One region of the Stenotrophomonas sp. STEN038 genome, then DNA from elsewhere that is predicted to be linked to it. Evidence: riboswitches for the same ligand, from Rfam matches in the RefSeq annotation. Region 1 holds a riboswitch; the other holds the start of a gene.
What was found. Region 1 has a riboswitch for thiamine pyrophosphate ahead of ACVOLS_RS06635 (TonB-dependent receptor). Riboswitches for the same ligand answer to the same signal wherever they lie in the genome.
Positions count from the first base shown of each region.

Region 1 (10,726 bases):
GCCAAGCAAGGACCGCAAACGCCGGCCTACTGGTATGGCGATGCGCCGGTGCCGCTGCCGGCACGGCTGGTGGCGCCACTGTATGGCGCGGTAACCGCTCTGCGGCGCGGCTTGTACCGGCGCGGCTGGCTGCGTGCCCGGCAGGTGCCGTTGCCGGTGATCGTGGTTGGCAACATCACCGCCGGAGGTACCGGCAAGACGCCGCTGACCATCGCGCTGGTCAATCGCCTGCGTGAAGCCGGCTGGAAGCCCGGTGTTGCCAGTCGCGGCTACGGTCGTGATGAGGCCGATACGGCGCGCTGGGTTACCGCGGACATGGACGTGGGATTGGGCGGCGACGAACCGGTGCTGATCGCCTGGAAAACCGGGGTGCCGGTGCGGGTGGACAAGGACCGGGTTGCGGCGGCCAAGGCCTTGCTGGAAGCCGGTTGCGATGTGGTGGTCTGCGATGACGGCTTGCAGCACTATCGGTTGGCGCGCGATATCGAAATCGAAGTGGTGGACGCAGTGCGCCGCTATGGCAACGGACGGTTGCTGCCGGCCGGGCCGCTGCGCGAGCCGGTCGCACGCGCCGCGCATTGTGACTTCCGCGTGGTCAATCTTGGCCAGACCAGTGATGCTGCCGAGCAGGCGGCCGACTCCGGCTTTGGCGAATGGGCGATGCGCCTGTCGATCGATGTCGCGCGTCCGTTGAAGGGTGGTCGCGACAAGCCGTTGAAATCATTCGCTGGGCTGCGCGTGCACGCGGTGGCCGGTATCGCCAATCCGCAGCGGTTTTTCCAGATGCTGCGTACCCGCGATATCGGCGTGGTGCCGCATGCCTTTGCCGACCACCATCGCTATACAGCGCAAGATCTGTCCTTCGGCAGCGAGCTGCCGGTATTGATGACCGAGAAAGACGCAGTCAAATGCCAGGGTTTCGCCACTGCGTGGCATTACGCTGTGCCGCTGCAGGCCGAATTGCCGGCAGCGTTCTGGGTGGCCCTGCTCGACCGTCTGGGCAAGCTGTCCCGCGGTTGATGCATGCCGTTGTTGCGCGTGTTGGAAGGAGTTGAGATGAGTAACGTTCCCGAATTCGTGGTGGCCATTCCGGCCCGCTATGCCTCCACCCGCTTGCCCGGCAAGCCCTTGGCGCTGATCGCCGGGGAGCCGATGGTGCTGCACGTAGCGCGCCGCGCCCTGGCTGCAGGTGCCCGCGAGGTCTGGGTGGCTACCGATGACGCGCGTATCGCGGAGGCGGTGGCGGGATTGCCCGGCATCCACGTCGCGATGACCGATCCCGCGCATGCCTCCGGCACGGATCGTCTGGCTGAGTGCGCGCGCCAGGCCGGCTGGGCCGATGATGTGATCGTGGTGAACCTGCAGGGCGATGAGCCGTTCGCTCCGGCCGAGGGAATCCAGGCGGTGGCGACGATTCTTGCCGGCAGCGGCGCGCCGATGTCGACGCTGGCGACGCTGGTGGAAGATGCTCCGACCCTGTTTGATCCCAATGTGGTCAAGCTGGTCAGCAACGCGCAGGGCGACGCCCTGTACTTCAGCCGGGCACCGATTCCGTGGCATCGCGATGGCTTTGCGCTCAGCCGTGATGCGCTGCCGCCCGGGCGGCGGTGGCTGCGGCATATCGGCATCTACGGCTACCGGGCAGGTTTCCTGCAGCAGTTCGCGGCCATGCCGCCCGGTAACCTGGAGCAGATCGAATCGCTGGAGCAACTGCGGGTGCTGGAGGCCGGCTTCCGTATCGCAGTGGGCTTGTCACCGGCGCCGTTCCCGCCGGGGATCGACACCAGGGAAGACCTGCATCGCGCCGAAGCGCAGATGAGGGCTTCACGGTGAAACTGCTGGTGGTCTGCCTGGGCAATATCTGCCGCTCTCCAATGGGCGAGGGTGTTCTGCGCGCGAAGATTGCCGGGGCAGGGCTGGACGGCTGGATCGAGGTCGATTCAGCTGGGACCTCGGGCCATTGGCATGCAGGGCGCGGGCCTGACCCGCGCGCGGTTGCCTGTGCGCGCCAGCACGGGGTGGAGATCGCAGCCCAGCGCGCGCGCCAGCTGCGGGCCGAGGATTTCGACGAATACGACCTTATCCTGTGTGCTGACCGCGCCAACCTGCGCGATGCACAGGCGCTGGCGCCGACCGGGCTGGAGACGCGAGCGGTACTGTGGTTGCCATGGGCGGGTATCGACGGCACCGATGAGGTCCCTGACCCCTATTACGGCGGCGTGAGAGATTTCGAGCACAGCTGGGCACTGCTCGATACTGCGGCCCAGGCCACAGTGCGCCGCCTGTCGCGGCGCGACGACTCCGGCATAATCCCTGCATGAACGAAAACCGCGTAACGGAACTGCCCACGTCCGGGATATGGCTGAACGCAGCGCCGGCGACCCTGCAGGACATGCGCGGCCGTCCGCTGGTGCTGGCGTTCGTCAACGGCGCCTCGGTGTGGTGCATGCAGCGGCTGGCCGAGGTCGTGCGCTGGCAGGCGCGCAACCCTGGCAAGGTACAGTTGCTGGTGGTGCAGGTGCCGCGCTTCGAGTTCGAACGCGAGCCGCAGCAAGCCTTGAAGCTGCTGCGCAGGCAGGGCATCAGCGCCCCCATCGTGCTGGACGCGCAGTGGGATGCCTGGCGCCGGTTCGAGGTGCAGTCCTGGCCAACCTTGCTGATGCTCGATGCTTACGGGCAGGAGCAGGAGCGGCTGGTGGGCGCGACTGGCGACTTGGAGCGGGCCTTGAACGGCTTGGGCGAAGGCGTGATGCGTCCGCTGGACGACGATGCCTACGGCATCCGTGAGATCAACGCCGAACCGCGCCTGCCGCTGCTGTTCCCGGGCGGACTGGTTGCAACGGCAGATCGCCTGTACGTGGCCGACACCGGCCACCATCGAATTATCGAGTGCAACCACGACGGCCGCGTTCTGCGTCAGTTCGGCCTGGGGAGCGCCGACCTGATCAATGGCGGCACCGGCGAAGCTGCCTTCAATCGCCCGCAGGGCTTGGCTCTGGTGCGCGAGAGCCTTTATGTGGCCGACACCGGCAACCACGCCCTGCGCAGCATCAACCTGATCAGCGGACAGGTGGGGACCTTGTGCGGGAATGGCCGTGCCGGTGATCCGCGTGCCGGCGTGCTGGCCCAGCCCTGGGACAGCCCGCTCAATCACCCCGCGGCAGTGGCTGTGGCGGACAACCAGGTCCACATCGCGATGGCCGGTGACAACCACATCTGGAGTTATGACCTGGGCACGCGCGAGCTGCGTTGGCGGGCGGGTGCCGGTGCGATGGAAGTGCGTGACGGCAGTGGTCATCTGGCCGCATTTGCGCAGCCCAGCAGCCTGGTTGCGGTCCAGCAGACTCTGTACGTGTGCGATGCGCTGGGTTCGGCGATCCGTTCGGTGCAGCTGCGTGGCGACCTGGTGCAGACCCTGGTTGGGCAGGGGCCATGGGAGTCGGGCAATGTTGATGGCCCACGCCTGCGTGCGCGCCTGCAGTACCCGTTGGCGCTGGCGATGGGGCCGGATTCGCCACTGCTGTGGATTGCCGATGCCGGCAATGGCTCGCTGCGTACCCTCCGCCTGGGCGGAGGTGATCTGTCCACGGTCAATCTGCCGCGCCGTCTGCATGGCCCGGCTGCGTTGGCAGTAGCTGCGGGCGCCATCTGGATTGCCGAAACCGATGCGCATGCGGTGCTGCGTTTTGATCCGCTCAGCGGTGAACTGAGTGAAGTACCGATTGAAGGATGACCGACGTAGTTGCCAATGAATTCGATGGCAAGGCCTTCGCTGCGGCACTGAGTACCGCGCCAGGTGTGTACCGGATGTACGCCGCCGATGACAGCTTGCTGTACGTGGGCAAGGCCGGTGCGCTGCGCAAGCGCGTGGGCAGCTACTTCAATGGCTCGCCGAAGAGCCGTCGCATCATGATGATGCTGTCGCAGGTGGCGCGGATGGATGTCACCGTGACCCGCACCGAGGCTGAAGCGCTGCTGCTGGAAAACCAGCTGATCAAGTCGCTGAACCCGCGTTACAACGTTTCGCTGCGTGACGACAAAACCTATCCGCAGGTGCTGCTGACCCGCGAGCAATGGCCACGGATCGCCCTGCATCGTGGCCCGCGAGCGGTGCCGGGCCGCTACTACGGTCCGTATCCGGGCGTTGGCGCGGTGCGCGAAACGTTGAACCTGATGCACAAGCTGTTCAAGCTGCGCAGCTGCGAGGACAGCGTGTTCCGCAACCGCTCACGGCCCTGCCTGCAGTACCAGATTGGTCGTTGCAGTGCGCCCTGCGTGGAGCTGGTGCCGCAGGCCGAATACGATGAATCGGTGCGACGCGCGGCGATGTTCCTGGAAGGCAAGAGCGATCAGCTCGCCGAAGAACTGATGCAGGCGATGCAGCAGGCCAGCGATACGCTGGAGTTCGAGCGAGCTGCGCGGTTGCGTGATCTGGTGGCTTCGTTGCGCAGCATGCAGAACCGCCAATACGTGGATGGACGCGCCGCCGATCTGGACGTGCTGGCCTGTGCAACCCAGGGTGCCAGCGCCTGCGTGATGCTGCTCGCATTCCGCGATGGCCGCAACCTGGGCACGCGTGCGTTCTTCCCGCGCACCAATGGCGAGGACAGCGCCGAAGAAGTGTTGGCGGCGTTTGTCTCGCAGTATTACGTCGAACATGAGCCGCCGGCTGAAGTGCTGCTGGATCGGCAGATTCCGGATGCGGAGATGATCGAGGCCGCGCTGAGCGCGTCGGCCGAGCGGAAAGTGGCCTTGAAGTGGAACGTGCGTGGTGAACGCGCCGGCTACGTGGAACTGGCCAGTCGCAATGCGCAGATCACCCTGGTCGCCGAGATGGACAGCGCAGGTGCGCAGCAGGCACGCAGTGAAGCGGTGCGCGAGATGCTAGGGCTGGCTGAGCCGGTCAGGCGCGTGGAGTGTTTCGATATCAGTCACACAATGGGTGAGGCCACGGTGGCCTCCTGCGTCGTGTTTGATGCGGCCGGGCCGGTGCGTGCGCAGTACCGGCGCTACAACATCAGCGGCATCGAGCCGGGCGACGATTACGCCGCCATGCGACAGGCCATCGACCGGCGCTTCCGCCGTGCGGTGGAAGAGGGCGGGGTGTTGCCGGACGTGTTGCTGATCGATGGTGGCGCTGGACAGTTGGCACAGGCACAGGCGGCGCTGGCTGACCTGGGCGTGGAAGGGGTGATGCTGGTGGGCGTGGCCAAGGGCGTGGAGCGCCGTGCCGGCCATGAAGCACTGGTGCTGCCCGATGGTCGTGAGCTGCGCCCCGGCGCGGCGTCACCGGCCCTGCAGTTCATCCAGCAGGTGCGTGACGAGGCCCATCGCTTTGCCATTACCGGCCACCGCGGGCGTCGTCAGAAGACACGCATGACCAGCAAGCTCGAGGATATTCCCGGTATCGGCCCGCGTCGGCGCGCCAGTCTGCTCAAGCATTTCGGCGGCATTGCCGGCCTGAAAGCCGCGGGCGAGGCTGAAATCGCCCGCGTGGAAGGCATCAATGCCGCCCTCGCTGCGCGTATCTACGCTAACCTTCATGGTCTGTCGGTACCCGATTCGGCAGCGGAGTAATGTTGTAATGAAATTGACCATCCCCACCTGGCTGACGCTGCTGCGGATCCTGATGATCCCGGTGCTGGTGCTGGTGTTCTACCTGCCCTACGCCTGGACCAATTTCGCCTCGGCGGCGATTTTCGGCCTGGCGGCGATCACCGATTGGCTGGACGGCTGGGTGGCGCGCAAGTACGAGCAGCATTCGGCGTTCGGCGCGTTCCTGGACCCGGTGGCGGACAAGTTGATGGTGGCGGTGGCCTTGTTCCTGATCGTGCAGGGGCACCCGACGCCGTGGATGGCGTTCTGGGCGGCGGTGATCGTGGGCCGTGAAATCGCGGTTTCGGCATTGCGCGAGTGGATGGCCGAGATCGGCCAGCGCGCCAAGGTGCGGGTGGCGATGATCGGCAAGGTCAAGACCACCGCGCAGATGGTGGCGTTGCTGTGTCTGTTGTACTCCGTGTCGCCCAATACCTCGTACAAGACCATCTGGATGGGCGAGCCGGTTTTCCATATTGGTGACTGGATGTTGGCCATCGCCGCTTTGCTGACTCTGGTGTCTGCCTTGCAGTACCTGCGTGCGGCTTGGCCGAGCCTGCGTGAAGATGAAAAAGCCGCAAGGAATGGCGCAGTTAAAAAGTGAACAGGCTGTTGACACTGCGCCCAATGCATGTAGAATTTCGCCTCCCAAGCGGGAATAGCTCAGTTGGTAGAGCGCAACCTTGCCAAGGTTGAGGTCGCGAGTTCGAGTCTCGTTTCCCGCTCCAGTTTCAAACATCGATCCGTGTTCATTCGTGGCTTGATGAGTAAATAGATGTAGCAAGCCTGCGGGAATAGCTCAGTTGGTAGAGCGCAACCTTGCCAAGGTTGAGGTCGCGAGTTCGAGTCTCGTTTCCCGCTCCAGTCTTGCGATACATCTCGAATGTTGGTGCTCTGCTCGGCAGGTGCTGCATTCAATCCGCGGGAATAGCTCAGTTGGTAGAGCGCAACCTTGCCAAGGTTGAGGTCGCGAGTTCGAGTCTCGTTTCCCGCTCCAGATAATGACCAGCAGATTCCATGTGATATCTGCAGGTAAAGAAAAGCCCCTGACGGGGCTTTTTTATTGTCCAGTGTTTTTGCCTGCAGCCACCGCTGCCGGTGCCGGCAGCAGTGGCGATGCGACGGAGCGCTCAGTGCGCGCCGTGCGCAGCGGGTTCCGCGGTCGGAGTATGGGCCGCTGCAGTCCATGCACGCAGCCCGACCACGGCAAGGCCGAGGAAGAACACGTACAGCGCCGCAGTCACATGCAGTGACTTGAACAGATACGCGCCCACGTAGACCACGTCGACTGCGATCCACAGCCACCAGGTGGCGGTGTGACGGCGTGCCTGCCACCACTGCGCGACCAGGCTCAATCCGGTCAGCATCGCATCCAGCCACGGCAGTGATGCGTCGGTGAAGTTGTGCATGCCGGCGCCGAGTGCGATGCCGCCAAGCAAGCCAATACCCAGGTCACGCAGCATCTTGCTGCGCGACAAGGGCACGATGCGCACGCTGCCTTCGTCGGCGGCGTGGCGCCGCCAGTTGATCCAGCCGTAGACCAGGAAAACGGCGAAGGCGAGCTGCAGCAAGGTGTCCGAGTACAACTTGGCCTCGGCGAACACCAATGCATACAGTGCAACCGACAACAGGCCGACCGGCCATGCAACCATTCGCCGTTGCGCCATCAACCAGACGCCGAGAATGCTGCATAGCGCGGCCGACCATTCGAGCGTTGCGCTGTTCACAGCGCGAAGCTCACCGACACGCGAGCCTGTCGCGGTGCGCCCGGGAACAGGTAGTAATCGCCCATGCTGCTGCCGGTATCGCGCCAGTAGAAGCGGTTGAATACATTGTCCACCGACAGGTTCCAGCTGACGGCGTGACCTTGCAGCTGGTGCTTGAGGCGCAGCCCGGCGTCGAACACGTTGTAGCTCGGTGCACGTACCGCACCATCAGCGCGTGCGGTGTTGGCCGAGGCGTAACGCCAGCCACCGGTCAGGTCCATCCCTTCAACGAAGGGCAGTGCATAGCTCAGGTGCACGCTGGTGCGCAGCTTGGGAACGTTGACCAGCTGATGGCCTTCGTAGCTTGGCGTGCCGGTGTCGCGCGCGCGCGCCTGCAACACGCTGGCGCTGGCGGTGATCTGCAGTGCATCGGTGAGCTGGCCGTTGGCGGTCAGCTCCAGGCCGATGTGCGCCTGCTTGCCTTCCTCGACGAAGGTGTAGCCGACATCGCTGTCGTCGGGCTTTGCGTACTGGTAGGGCTGGGTGGTGCGGAACAGTGCCGCGCCCAGGGTCAGTTGGTCACTGCTGGCGTACTTCACGCCGACTTCGAGCTGGCGCGACTGCACTGCCGGCAGGAAGGTATCGGCGTTGGCGGTCCAGAACGGTGCTTCCTGGCCGAGCGAGATGCCTTCGACATAGCTGGCGTAGGCATTGATGTTGTCGCTGGCTTTCCACATCAGCGCGGTCTGCGGCAGAAAGCGCGACAGGCGACTGCGACGTTGCGGGTTGCCGCGCTTGTCGTAGGCGCGTTCGTCCAGGCGCACGTAGCGGCCGCCGGCCAGCCATTGCCAGTCGTCATTGAGCTGGATGCGGTCCAGTGCGAAGACGGCGGTCTGGCGGCTGTCCAGGCGACGTGCGGAGGCGCCGGGCATCAGCGGCGAGGGATCGAATACTGGCAGCTGCTTGTCGTGGATGTTGACGGTGCCGACGTATTCGTTGACGTTACGGCGCTTGTCCACGGTGCGGCGGAACTGGTCGGCACCGATGGTCAGTTGATGGCCGATGCTGCCGGTGTCGAAGCTGCCGCGCAGCTCGGCGCGCAGTTCCTGGTTGCGACGGGTGTCGTCCGGGCTGCGGTAGTCATAGATGTCGTAGTCGCCGTTGGGGGCGAAGTAATTGCCGGGCACGCTGCCATCGGCACACTCGGCGGCGTAGTAGCAGCCATAGGCGAAGGCGACGTTGTCGTCGATCACCGTGCGGCTGTGGCTGACGGCCACCCGCGACTGCCAGTTCGCATTGAAGTCGTAGGTATGCAATGCGGTGATATTGGTGCTGGCGATGCCTACCGGCTTCTGCCACGGCTGGTAGCCGAGCAACTGCTCGCGGTCCACGCCGGTCGGCAGTTCGCTTCCGCCCAGCAGCTGGTAGCCGGAAGCCGAGCGCTGCGCGCTGGTCTGGTAGTTGGCATCCACTTCGAGCTTGCCGCGCTCGCCGATCAGCCAGTCGGTTGCAAGCGAGTAGAAGTTGCGGCGGCCATCGGCATGTTCGATATAGGACGCGCTGTCGTCCCACGCTGCGTTGAAGCGCAGGCCGATGCGCGGGGTCAGCCAATGGCCGACGTCGATGGCGGCATAGCGCGAGCCTTCGTTGTCGGTGCCGAGGGTGACGGTGCGTACTTCCGCCGGCCGCTTGCCGACGTAGTTGATGATGCCGCCGGGTGCCATGACGCCAGCGGCCAGGCCGGCTTCGCCCTTGAGGACTTCCACTGACTGCAGGTTCTCCAGTGCCAGGCGCTGTTCGCCGGCAATCGACATGCCGTTGAAGCGATAACCGGTGGCCGTATCCAGCGCGAAGCCACGGATGGCGACGTTCTGGTAGTAGCCGACCGGAGCATAGGCATCGCCCAGCGAGGCGTCATTGCTGGCCAGTTCGGACAGCGAGCGCACCTGCTGGTGGTCGAGGAAGTCGCGGTCCAGCACGTTCATCGATGCCGGCGTGCTTTTCCAGTCGCCGCTGCCAAAGCTGTTGGCGCGGGAGTTGTCCGCGTCCGGCTGGCGGGCCTGCACACGTACGGCGGCCAGTTCGGTGGGGGAGTGTTCGGCAGCCGCATCGAGGCCGGTGTCGCTGGCGTACAGCGGCAGGGCGGTGCTCAGGGCGAGAGACAACAGCGTGGGGCGCAGGCAGCGGTTCATTCGATTCGTCTTCAGGCAACAAGGGAGACGAAGCGAAGGCGCGCATGCGCAGCGCCAATGACGGCGCGACGGCTGCTGCTCAAAGCTCCCTACGCCGGTGCAAACCGGATCAGGTTCCAAGGGACTCTCTCAGCCTGGCAAATCCAGGCACCCCCGCTTCAGGGCGCCATTTCACTACAAATGCGAATGATTTGCGAGTCGAGCCGCTTCAGGCGGCGGCGTGCAGGGCCTGCAACAAGGTCTGGCCTTGCTGGCTGGCGAACCACTCGGGGTGGCCAAGCATGAATGGCTGCCAGGCGACATCGGCATTGGCGGTAGAGCCGGTGACACCTTCGAAATAATCGACTTCGGACAGTGCAAAGTCGAAATGCACCATGGGCAACAGGTCGGCCAGCAGGTGTACCCGTTCGGCCGACAGCGGCAGTACTTCGCGGTAGCCGTCGAGCACGGCCAATGCGATATCGATGCGTACCGCCTCGGCGCCGCGCTCCAGTTCCAGCCATGCGATGGCGTTGCGTTCGATGGCCGTCGCCAGATCGAACAGCGCGCTGGTAGGGGAGGCCAGGCCGAAGTCGAGCACGCTGCTGACTTCCATCGCATTCTCACCATGGCCCCACAGCAGGTTGGAGACATGCCAGTCGTTGTGTGCCCAGAGCCGAGGTTCGGCCTGTAGGCGTGCTGCCAGGCCGATGTGCCAAGGCATGACGCTGCGCTGCAGTTGTTGCTCCCAAGGAATGCGCGACAAGTAGCGGGCCAGACCGGGTCGGTTGCAGAGATCGGCTTTGAGGGCCGCGATCGGGTCTTCCGCACGGATCAGCTCATCACGTGCGACCAGCAGGTGGGTGCTGCGCTGGGGCGCGTCATAGCTGGAGGAGGCGTGGTGCAGGGTGGCCAGCATGCGGCCGGCAGCGCGCGCGCGTTCGACTTCGGTCAGCAGCGTCCACGATGGGTCATCCCGGTACAGGTCCTGTCCATCGGCCACGGCGTACAGCTCGTAGGTCCAGTCGCCATGTTCGATGACGGTTTCGCCGTGATGGTTGCGCAGGAGCTGGACAACCGGAACCCCTGCATTGGCGAGATGGGTGATGAACCGGTGCTCCTCCTGCAGACAGGCAGCACTACGCACCAGTTGGTGATGCCGTTTGATGAAGACATTGCCGTACGGGCCGGTGACAATCGCGGCGGCCGACATCGGTCGCGGACTGTGCCAAAGCAGGGCACTGCCGGCATTCA
Region 1 is NZ_JBRRDW010000011.1:35,425-46,150, forward strand. Features, by position in the region: gene lpxK (tetraacyldisaccharide 4'-kinase) at 1-1,020, shown strand, start outside; gene kdsB (3-deoxy-manno-octulosonate cytidylyltransferase) at 1,057-1,833, shown strand; gene ACVOLS_RS06595 (low molecular weight protein-tyrosine-phosphatase) at 1,830-2,321, shown strand; gene ACVOLS_RS06600 (hypothetical protein) at 2,318-3,733, shown strand; gene uvrC (excinuclease ABC subunit UvrC) at 3,730-5,577, shown strand; gene pgsA (CDP-diacylglycerol--glycerol-3-phosphate 3-phosphatidyltransferase) at 5,585-6,199, shown strand; tRNA gene ACVOLS_RS06615 (tRNA-Gly) at 6,248-6,323, shown strand; tRNA gene ACVOLS_RS06620 (tRNA-Gly) at 6,384-6,459, shown strand; tRNA gene ACVOLS_RS06625 (tRNA-Gly) at 6,517-6,592, shown strand; gene pnuC (nicotinamide riboside transporter PnuC) at 6,726-7,322, opposite strand; gene ACVOLS_RS06635 (TonB-dependent receptor) at 7,319-9,493, opposite strand; TPP riboswitch at 9,563-9,658, opposite strand; gene ACVOLS_RS06640 (phosphotransferase enzyme family protein) at 9,702-10,726, opposite strand, start outside.

Region 2 (10,726 bases), on a different contig from region 1:
GGTGAAGCCATCGGCCTGGGCCTTGACCTCGGTGGGGCCGCCAGCGCGCAGGCCGACAACCACGTCGAAGCCGGATTCACGCAGGTTCATGGCATGGGCGCGGCCCTGGCTGCCGTAACCGACAACGGCGATTTTGATCTGGGGCAGTTCGTTGGTGCTCATGGTGCTTGGTTTCCTTGCAATGAAGAGAGTCAGGCAGAAATAAAAACGGCCGTTGCGTCAGGACGCAGCGGCCGGGGCGGGCGGGGTGGACACCATGCAGGCGGCAGCGCTGCGGCAGGCAGCGTTGGCGGTGTGTTTGTTGGCGGTGTCTGGGGTCGGGTACATGGTTTCAGATGAAATAGAAGCTGGAAACGAAAAACCCCGCGCCGGGGCCGGTGCGGGGTCTTTGTTCGAATCTGGCATTTTCTGCTACGCGCCAGCTCGTCCCGCCCCTGTAGGTTCGGTAATAAGTACGAGTACAAGCAGCGACGCCGCGGCGTTGGCCGGGATCGAAGTTGTGTTGGCGGTGGTGTTGTGGCGTTGCAGCATTGGTCGAGATAACCACTACCTGCGGGTGCGTGTCAACGCTTGCAGGTGTGAATACCTGACATTGCCGCGCAAGCCCCGCCGCTACGGCATGGTTGCGGCTGAAACCTAAGCGCACCGGTAGCGCTTGCTGCGGGATTGCGCGGTTTCGGGCCAGCCGCGGCGGCTTGAATGCAGCCGAAGGAAAAATTTCCCCTGGCGATGATTGGATCGCGCCGCTTTTGCCGGTTTAGCAAGTAAGAGGCTCTTTTCTGGGCCAGCCCGAGGAAGATCGCCATGACCCAGTTAACAGGACAGGACACTACGTGTGCGGGGGCGGGCCGGTGTGGCGACCCGAATGGCGGACTGACCAGCGAACCGACCGTCGGCCTGCTGCAGCTGATGGGTCAGGGGGGTGGTCTGCCGACGCCATTGATCTATCGCAAGGGCTGGGTCCTGCTTGGCTACCTGGCGATCGAATCCAATCGCATGCATTCGCGGGCTGCGCTGGCGGCCCTGTTGTGGCCCAACCTGGGAGAGACCAGCGCCCTGACCAACCTGCGCCAGGTGCTGAGCAACCTCAATCGCTTCTGCAATCTGGCTTTGGGCGAAGGCATTCTGCGTATCGAACGCTCGGCGGTTGGCCTGATGCGTGGCGGTGCGCCTTTGTTCGATGTCGATCTGCTGCAGCAGGCGCCGTGTGAAGCGGTCCACCTGATGGCTGAGCAGCAAGTGTTTCTGGATGGAATGGAGGATGTGGCCGATTCCAACTTCCAGAGCTGGCTGGCGAGTACCCGGCAATTGCTGGACGCGCAGCTGATCGATGCGGCGGCTCGCTGCTGCGATGAAATGCTGGAGGCATCGCGTTGGGAGTCGGCGGTACAGCTGGCCAATGCCTTGAGTCAGCGCGATCCGTGGAACGAGGCACATACACGTCGGATGATGCGCGCACATGCCGGGACCGGCATGCGCGCTGCAGCACTGAAGGTCTACCATCGATTCGAATCGGTATTGCGGCAGGAACTGGGCCTGGATCCAGGCCAGGAGACGCGCGGGCTGCTGGAGCAGATCAGCGGCTGGTCAAGCGGGGGGCAGGAGACTGTCGGGGCGTTGGGAGTGGCGCGGGCCGGGACGTCGCCCTGAATTGCCAGCGGCATCCGACGGGTGTCTCGAGTTCCCTCATCTGACAATGTCCCTGCTTCGCGGTTCACGCCATTCCCACCGGGAAGCCGACCGTGGTGACCTGGCATGGGATTCTGGTTGATGCAAAAAGCCTGCGTGGACCACATCGCGCCATGAGGGCGCCTCCCTGGCAGTTGAACGACTGCACAAGGCGTGCGCTTGTATGGCGGCTGGGCTATCGTCCCGCTATTCCCTTGCTGGTCCTTCGCCATGTTGCGTACCGCGCTGTTGCTCGCCTTGTCCCTCGCGCCGGTAACGGTGCCTGCCGCAGACCGTATCACCGGGCATGAATTTGCCACCCGTTCGGAAGTCATCGCGCCGCATGCGATGGCGGCCACGTCGCAGCCGCTGGCCACGCAGATCGCGCTCGACGTGATGAAGGGCGGCGGCTCGGCGGTGGATGCGGCCATCGCCGCAAACGCCGCGCTTGGACTGATGGAACCGACCGGCAATGGCATTGGCGGTGACCTGTTCGCGATTGTCTGGGACCCGGCGACGCAGAAGCTGCATGGTTACAACGGCTCGGGCCGCTCGCCGCGTTCGCTGACGCTTGCAGAGCTGCAGCGGCGTGGCTTGAAGGAGATTCCTGCGACCGGGCCGCTGCCGGTGTCGGTGCCTGGCGCGGTGGATGGCTGGTTCGCCTTGCACGAACGCTTCGGGCGCAAGCCGATGGCGGAGAATCTGGCACCGGCAATCGCCTATGCGCGAGAAGGGCATCCGGTGTCCGAGGTCATTGCCTACTACTGGGATCGCTCGGTGCCCAAGCTGTCGCAGTATCCGGGTTTCAAAGAGCAGTTCACCATCGACGGGCAAGCGCCACGCAAGGGGCAGATGTGGCGCAACCCAAACCTTGCAAACACCTTGCAGCAGATTGCCGACGGCGGCCGCGATGCGTTCTACAAAGGCGACATCGCTCGCGGCATTGGCGACTACTTCAAGGCCAATGGCGGCTACCTGAGCTACGAGGACATGGCTGCGCACCAGGGTGAGTGGGTCGAGCCGGTCAGCAGCAACTACCGCGGCTACGACGTGTGGGAGTTGCCGCCGAACAGCCAGGGCATCGCCGCGCTGCAGATCCTCAACGTGCTGGAAGCATACGATTTCTCGAAGATTCCATTTGGCTCGGCAGAACATATCCATCTGTTCGTTGAGGCCAAGAAACTGGCGTTCGCCGATCGTGCACGCTTCTACGCGGACCCGGCATTCTCGCCGGCGCCGGTGCAGCGGCTGATCTCCAAAGAGTACGCAGCACAGCGCCGTGCGCTGATCTCGATGGACAAGGCCTTGAAGGAAGTGCAGCCGGGCACGCCCCGGCAGCTGGAGGAGGGCGACACCATCTACATGACCGTGGCCGATGCCGACGGCATGATGGTGTCATTGATCCAATCCAACTATCGCGGCATGGGTAGCGGCATGGCGCCACCGGGGCTCGGCTTCATCCTGCAGGATCGAGGCGAGATGTTCGTGCTGCAGAAGGATCATCCCAACGGTTATGCACCGGGCAAGCGGCCGTTCCAGACCATCATCCCGGCCTTCATCACCAAGGACGGCAAGCCGTTCGCCAGCTTTGGCGTGATGGGTGGCGCGATGCAGCCACAGGGGCATGCGCAGATCGTGATGAACCTGGTCGATTTCGGCATGAACCTGCAGGAGGCCGGCGACGCGCCGCGCATCCAGCATGAAGGCTCCACCGAGCCGACCGGGCAGGCCACGGCGATGAGTGACGGAGGTGAGGTCAATCTTGAAACCGGCTTTGCCTATGAGACGGTGCGCAGCCTGATGCGCAAGGGCCACCGTGTGGTGTTTGCCGACGGTCCTTATGGCGGCTATCAGGCAATCATGCGTGACCCGGAAAGTGGCGTTTACTACGGCGCTTCGGAAAGCCGCAAGGATGGGCAGGCGGCTGGTTATTGAGGCTCGTTGCTGAGCAAGCGGGGCGGTAACTGCGCCCTTCCGTCGGCCAGAGCCGAAGGGGAGGGCGCTTTGAACTTGAGTGAAACTCCGGGACAGCGCAGATTCTTTGTGGTCAGGGATCGGCGTTGGTGCCTGCTTCAGCGGCCGCACGCGCTGCTTCCTGTGCCGCCTGCTCGCGCTCGATCCACGCCTCCATCATGTGTCGTGCACGCTGCGCAAGCCGACGCTGCCGGTTGTGCTCGGCGTCCAGTACGCGGTACAGCGAAATCATCACCAACACCATCAACAGCGCGAATGGCAGTGCGGCAATGGTGATCATGCCCTGCAGTGCATCCAGTCCACCTGCGAGCAGCAATGCCGCGGCGATCAGTGCAATGGCAATGCCCCACACCAGCTTGCGCGACAGTGGTGGATCGCCGGCTTCATCGGTGGACATGCTGGCCAGCACCAGTACCGCGGAATCGGCGGAGGTGACGAAGAAAATCACCAGCAGGACCAGCGCCAGGCCCGACAGCAGCAATGACGCCGGCATGCTGTCGAACAGCGTGAACAACACCGTTTCATAGCCATTGCCCAGCGCCTGGACAAGATCGGCGTGGCCAAACAGCTGCGCCCACAGCGCGGTGCCACCGAAGACCGAGAACCACAGGAAGCCGAGCAGGGTTGGCGCCAGCACTACCCCGACCACGAACTCGCGGACGCTGCGGCCCCGCGATACCCGCGCAATGAATGCGCCCACGAACGGCGCCCAGGCAATCCACCAGGCCCAGTAGAAGATGGTCCAATCGGCGACCCAGGTACTGCCGGAGAAAGGCGACATGCGCAGGCTCATCGTCACCAGCTGGTTCAGGTAGGAGCCCAGCGTGGTGGTGAAGGTATCGAAGATGAAACCGGTGGGGCCGAGCACCAGCACTGCGGCCAGCAGCAATGCCGCCAACGCCAGATTGAAGTTGGACAACCACTTGATGCCACGGTCCACGCCGCTGGTGGTGGAGATCATGTAAAGCACGAAGGCGATGGCGATGACGGTCATCTGCAGTGGCACGCCTGCGGTGACGCCAAACACACGTTGCATGCCGGCGGCGATCTGGATGGTGCCGAATCCCAGCGTGGTGGCGACACCGATTGCGGTGGCGACCACGGCGGCAATGTTCACCAGCTTGCCAAACCAACCGCGATGATGGCGGCCGATCACCGGCTGCAGCATGTCGCTGATCAGGCCGCGGCCGTTGCGGTTGTACTGGAACCAGGCCATTGCCAGCCCGATCAAGGCATAGATCGCCCACGGGTGCAGGCCCCAATGGAAGAAGGAGTAGCGCATCGCGGCCCGGGCGGCATCCATGCTTTGCGGCGGAAGGCCTTCGGGTGGTGTGACGAAATGCGATACCGGCTCGGCTGCGCCCCAGAACACCAGGCCGATGCCCATGCCAGCGGCGAACAGCATCGACAGCCAGCTGGCGCGGGAAAAATCCGGCTCGGCATCTTCGCCGCCGATGCGCAGGCTGCCGAAGCGCCCGAACGCCAGGTACAGCAGGAAGGACAGCGTCAGGAACACGATCAGCAGGTACATCCAGCCGGCGCCACGCACAACCTGGGCCAGCGCGGCCTGCACCACGTCGTTGAAGGGGCCGGGCGCGAGGCCGGCAATCAGCACCAGCAGCGCGACCAGTGCAATGGAGACACGAAACACCATGAAGGAGCTTCTCCGATCAAATGAGTGATTGAGGGGAGCGAGCCTGAGCTTGCAGGACAGCCGGCTGGCACCGTGGCGCCAAACCGGGAAAGGAGGGGCGGCAAGCGCCGCAAGGCAGTCATTCGAAACGAGCCTGCGCGGGATGCTACTGAATGGCGCGTCACGATTACGTTAGTGGCTTGTGTTGTTGCGCAGGGCGATGCCCCGGGTAGTACCGTTGACCGGCGTTCCTGCTGGCTTGGCTTTCCCATCGATTGCGGGTCTAATGACGCCCGAAGCGGGGGTACCGTGACCATTGGGTCACGGTTGAGACATACCCTTCGAACCTGATCCGGCTCATACCGGCGTAGGGAAGCTTCGTGTGCCGCCAGTCGATGTCCCGCTATGGGCCAGGGCCGGGTGGCGTGCGCCTTCGCTTCGTTCCGTCATGCGAATCCCTCGCGTGGCCTTCGCACCCCGCGTGTGGATAGACAGGACGAATGCCAATGAACGCACAGCCCAGCCTGCAGCAACAGGCCCAGCAACTCTCCGAATCCGTTACCCGGCCGATTCCCGGTTCGCGCAAGATCTTCGTTGCGGGTTCGCGTACGGACCTGCAGGTGCCGATGCGCGAGATCGCGCTGACCCGCACACCAACCCTGTTTGGCGGCGAAGAGAATCATCCGGTCACCGTGTATGACACCTCCGGCCCGTACACGGACCCACAGGCCAATATCGATCTGGCAGTTGGGCTGGCGGCGGTGCGCAGCGCCTGGATCGAGGAACGCAGCGATACCGAGCAGTTGGCCGGGCTCAGTTCAGAGTTCGGTCGTGGTCGCCAGCACGATGCCAGGCTCGATGCCGTGCGCTTCCCCGGCCGCACGCTGCCGCGCCGTGCGATTGGTACCGCCAACGTCACCCAGATGCACTATGCGCGGCGCGGCATCGTTACCCCGGAGATGGAGTACGTCGCCATCCGCGAGAACCAGCGGTTGGATGCGGTGCGCGATGCAGGGCTGCTTGCCCAGCATCCGGGGCAGAGCTTCGGTGCCAGCATCCAGCAGATCATCACGCCGGAGTTCGTGCGCGATGAGATCGCGCGCGGCCGCGCGGTCCTGCCAAACAACATCAACCACCCCGAGTGTGAGCCGATGATCATCGGCCGCAATTTCCTGACCAAGATCAACGCCAATATCGGCAACAGCGCGGTTTCTTCCGGTATCGCCGAGGAAGTGGAGAAGCTGGTGTGGGCGATCCGCTGGGGCGGCGACACGGTGATGGATCTGTCCACCGGCAAGCACATCCATGAGACGCGCGAGTGGATCGTGCGCAATTCGCCGGTGCCGATTGGTACGGTGCCGATCTACCAGGCGCTGGAGAAAGTGGACGGGCGGGCCGAGGAGCTCACCTGGGAGATATTCCGCGATACCTTGATCGAACAGGCCGAGCAGGGCGTTGACTACTTCACCATCCATGCCGGGGTGTTGTTGCGACACGTGCCACTGACCGCGAAGCGCGTCACCGGCATCGTCTCGCGCGGTGGTTCGATCATGGCCAAATGGTGTCTGGCGCACCACAAGGAAAACTTCCTTTACACGCACTTCGAAGACATCTGCGACATCATGAAGGCCTACGACGTGTCCTTCAGTCTCGGTGACGGCCTGCGCCCTGGCTGCATTGCCGATGCCAACGACGCGGCGCAGTTCGGCGAACTGGAGGCGTTGGGCGAGCTGACCAAGACTGCGTGGAAGCACGATGTGCAGACCATCATCGAAGGTCCCGGTCATGTGCCGATGCAGCTGATCAAGCAGAACATGGACAAGCAGCTGCAGGAGTGCGGCGAAGCACCGTTCTATACGCTGGGGCCGCTGACCACCGACATCGCGCCGGGTTACGACCACATTACCAGTGCGATTGGTGCAGCGATGATTGGTTGGTACGGTACCGCGATGCTGTGCTACGTGACGCCGAAGGAGCACCTGGGCCTGCCCAACCGGCAGGATGTGCGCGACGGCATCATGGCGTACAAGATCGCCGCGCATGCCGCCGATCTGGCCAAGGGCCATCCGGGTGCGCAGGTCCGCGACAACGCCTTGAGCAAGGCGCGCTTCGAGTTCCGCTGGGAAGACCAGTTCAATCTCGGTCTGGATCCGGAAAAGGCCAAGGAATTCCATGATGAAACGCTGCCCAAGGATGCACACAAGCTGGCCCACTTCTGCTCGATGTGCGGCCCGCATTTCTGCTCGATGAAGATCACCCAGGATGTGCGTGAGTACGCGGCCGAGCAGGGGATGGATGAGGGGGTGGCGTTGGCGGCGGGGATGGCCGAGAAGTCGGCGCAGTTCCGCGAGCAGGGCGCGCAGGTCTACCGGGTCGAGTAGTCCTGCAATCCGGGGTGGGGCATCCAGCGGGTGCCCCGCCCATTGTTTGACGCCGGGACGGCTAAGGACGTGTTAGCGTGCGCTCGTCCACACCAGGGGTAGGCCATGAAACTTCGCTTCGTTTCCTTGCTTTTCGTCTTGTCCTCGCTGCTCCTGCTGGGCGCCTGCGCCAGCACACCGCGAGTTGCCAGCCAGGCCGATCCGACCGCTGACTTCTCGCGCTACCGCAGCTTTGCCTTCTACACCCCGCTCGCGCTTGAGCAGCATGGCTATACCACCATCACCAGCAATCGTATCCGCGCAGCGGTGCGCACGCAGATGGAATCACGTGGCTATCGGTTCGATGAAACCAACCCGGACCTGTGGGTGAACCTCAACGCCTACCTGCAGGACAAGACCCAGGTCACCACGATGCCGGAAGTGGATTACGACTATTACTACAGCTACCGCGCCCGCGGTTATGTTGCCGTGCCTTATTGGCGCGACCGCACCGACGTGCGCCAGTACACCGAAGGTACCTTGAACATCGACGTGGTGGATGCGCGGAAGAAGCAACTGGTCTGGGAAGGCGTTGCGGTCGGTACGGTGGGGCGGGTGAAGCCGGAGCAGCGCGGCGAGCGGATTGATGCCGCGGTAGCGGCGATCTTTGCCACTTACCCGTATCGCGCCGGGATGGCGGCCAGTCCGGGTCCCTGAGGTCCGCCCCTGCGGGCCCTGGCTCAACCACATCGTTTGGTACCGGCAATGGGGATGCGTATGCAGTCGCGCTTGAGATGGATCGTGATGGCGCGCAGGCACCCGTCGGCGTGGTTGCTGGCGGTGCAGCTGCTGGGTGTGCTGCTTTACCCGGCGATGGAGCACATGCCGGCCGGACGCGCGTTGTTCGGCGCGTTCGGCATGCTGGTGCTGGGGTTGGCGGTGTGGGTGGTACGGCGCAGTCCGCTGTTGCTGTGGCTGGCATTGACGCTGGCGATCCCGGCGGTGGTGTTCTCCGTCGCCGGTGCCTTGTTGGGGCGCCATTCGCTGGTGGCGGTGGCGCAGGCGTTCGAGAGCCTGCTGTATTTCTATACTTCATGCAGTTTGATTGCCTACATGCTGCAGGACCACAAGGTCACACGGGATGAGCTGTTTGCTGCGGGCGCTACGTTCACCCTGTTGGCCTGGGCGTTCGCTTTTGCCTATTCAGTATGCCAGCACGTCTATCCGGGCAGTTTTGTCGCCACCAGCGAAGGCGATTTCAGAAGCTGGGTCGAGCTGCTTTATCTCAGCTTCAGCTTGTTGTCAGGGGTAGGTCTGAGCGACGTGGTACCGGTGCATCCGCAGGCACGTGCATTGGTGATGTTGGAGCAGTTTGCAGGCGTTATGTACGTTGCGCTGGTGGTTTCGCGGCTGGTTGGCCTGACCATCTACAAGGCAGAGAAAACTGAACGTTAGTTAAAAAAATCGCGCCGTGCGGCGCGAATCATGTAACTGATTATGTAATTTCGTCGGCGAGAGAGAGCCTGATGTCGTCCACGTATGGCACGTGGGGAACTTCATTAGAGTAATATCTGTTCCAGATAAAACATTTGCTCTGTGCGTTGATGCCTTTTGCGGAATTTGGCGGCTTGCAAGGGTTCGAGCCCGGAAAGCTGGACACAGGATTCGTGTCCGCCAGCGATTTTGAAAGACCGCGATGGCAATGAACCCCACCGAAAAACCTAGCTCTGACCGATTGCGCATCGGTGAGTGTCTGGTGGTGCTTTCCTCTCGTGAGGTGCATCTGCCAGGCACACGCAAAGTACAGCGGCTCACACCGAAATCGGTGGGGGTGTTGTTGGCGCTTGCGCGCAAGCCCGGGCAGGTGGTGACACGCGAGGAACTGTTCGCCGAAGTCTGGCCGGACACCATGCCGACCAATGACGTGCTTACCCAAGCGGTAACCCAGTTGCGCAAGGCGTTTGCCGCAAGCGAGGCGGGCGAGGGTGCGCCTTATATAGAAACCATCGCTAAAACCGGATATCGGCTGCTGGCCACGGTGGTTTGGGAGCTGAGCTCGGATGTCGCGGCTGTCGAGGCGTCCGGGGGCGCTGAGGCGGAGGTCACGGATTCAGCCCCTGCAGACGCGCGTGAAGCAAACGCGCGCGAAGCAACGCGCTACAAACGTCGCAAGGTGCGGCGTTATGGCCTGCTGGCAATCGGTATTGCCTTGTTGCTCAGCACGCTGGTGATGGCATGGTTGCTGTGGGAGCGCGATGCGCCTTCGCAGGTGGATGCAACGGTTGCCGAGGGCAACCGGGTGGTGGGCAGTCCTGCGCGCCCCTATCGGCTGATTACCGCGACCGAGGACGTTGAGGTCAATCCTTCGCTCTCACCCGATGGTGCGTTGGTGGTGTTCGCGCGCGAGAAGGACAACAGGTCCAGTTTGTGGATACAGAGTGTAAGCAACGCGACCGCCACGCCGCTGCTGGCCACGCCCGCCGGTGCTTCGGATCGCTTCCCGGTGTGGTCGCCGAATGGCCGCAATATCGCCTTTGCGCGCTTCCTGTTGCAGGGTGACTGCGAGGTGCTGGTGGTGTCGGCAACGGGCACCGGCCTGCGTCGCGCAGCGCGTTGTGATGGTACCGACATGCTGAGCTTTGACTGGGCGCCGGACGGAGCGAGCCTGCTGTTTGGTTCCATGACCGGCCGTTACGCAAGTCGAGGTATACGCAGCCTGGACCTGGCATCGGGACGCTGGTCATCGTTGCAGTACGAGATCGGCGCAGACGACTTCGACTATGCGCCGCGCTACTCGGCGGATGGGAAAAAGATCGGTTTCGTGCGCAATCCCCAAGTGGGGGATATGTGGGTCATGGATGCCGATGGTGGCAATGCACAGCGCTTGACCGACGAGGCCGCCGAAATCAGGGGGTGGAGTTGGTTGGGCTCGGATGAAATGGTGTTTGGGCGTCGTATCGACAGCGAAGCGCGCCTGTATCGCTTGGATGTGGCGACGCGCGCCTTGCGTGACATGGGCATCGACAACGCGCAGAGTCCCGCGGTGTCGCGTGGCGGTGGCAACCTGGCGTTCATGCGCAGCCAACCGCAG
Region 2 is NZ_JBRRDW010000012.1:48,545-59,270, forward strand. Features, by position in the region: gene ilvC (ketol-acid reductoisomerase) at 1-162, opposite strand, end outside; gene ACVOLS_RS07190 (AfsR/SARP family transcriptional regulator) at 805-1,650, shown strand; gene ggt (gamma-glutamyltransferase) at 1,900-3,603, shown strand; gene ACVOLS_RS07200 (BCCT family transporter) at 3,716-5,296, opposite strand; TPP riboswitch at 5,566-5,667, shown strand; gene thiC (phosphomethylpyrimidine synthase ThiC) at 5,782-7,656, shown strand; gene ACVOLS_RS07210 (DUF4136 domain-containing protein) at 7,762-8,352, shown strand; gene ACVOLS_RS07215 (ion channel) at 8,407-9,090, shown strand; gene ACVOLS_RS07220 (winged helix-turn-helix domain-containing protein) at 9,338-10,726, shown strand, end outside.
Region 2: linked by a shared signal. The riboswitch ahead of thiC (phosphomethylpyrimidine synthase ThiC) and the one ahead of ACVOLS_RS06635 (TonB-dependent receptor) in region 1 are both predicted to bind thiamine pyrophosphate.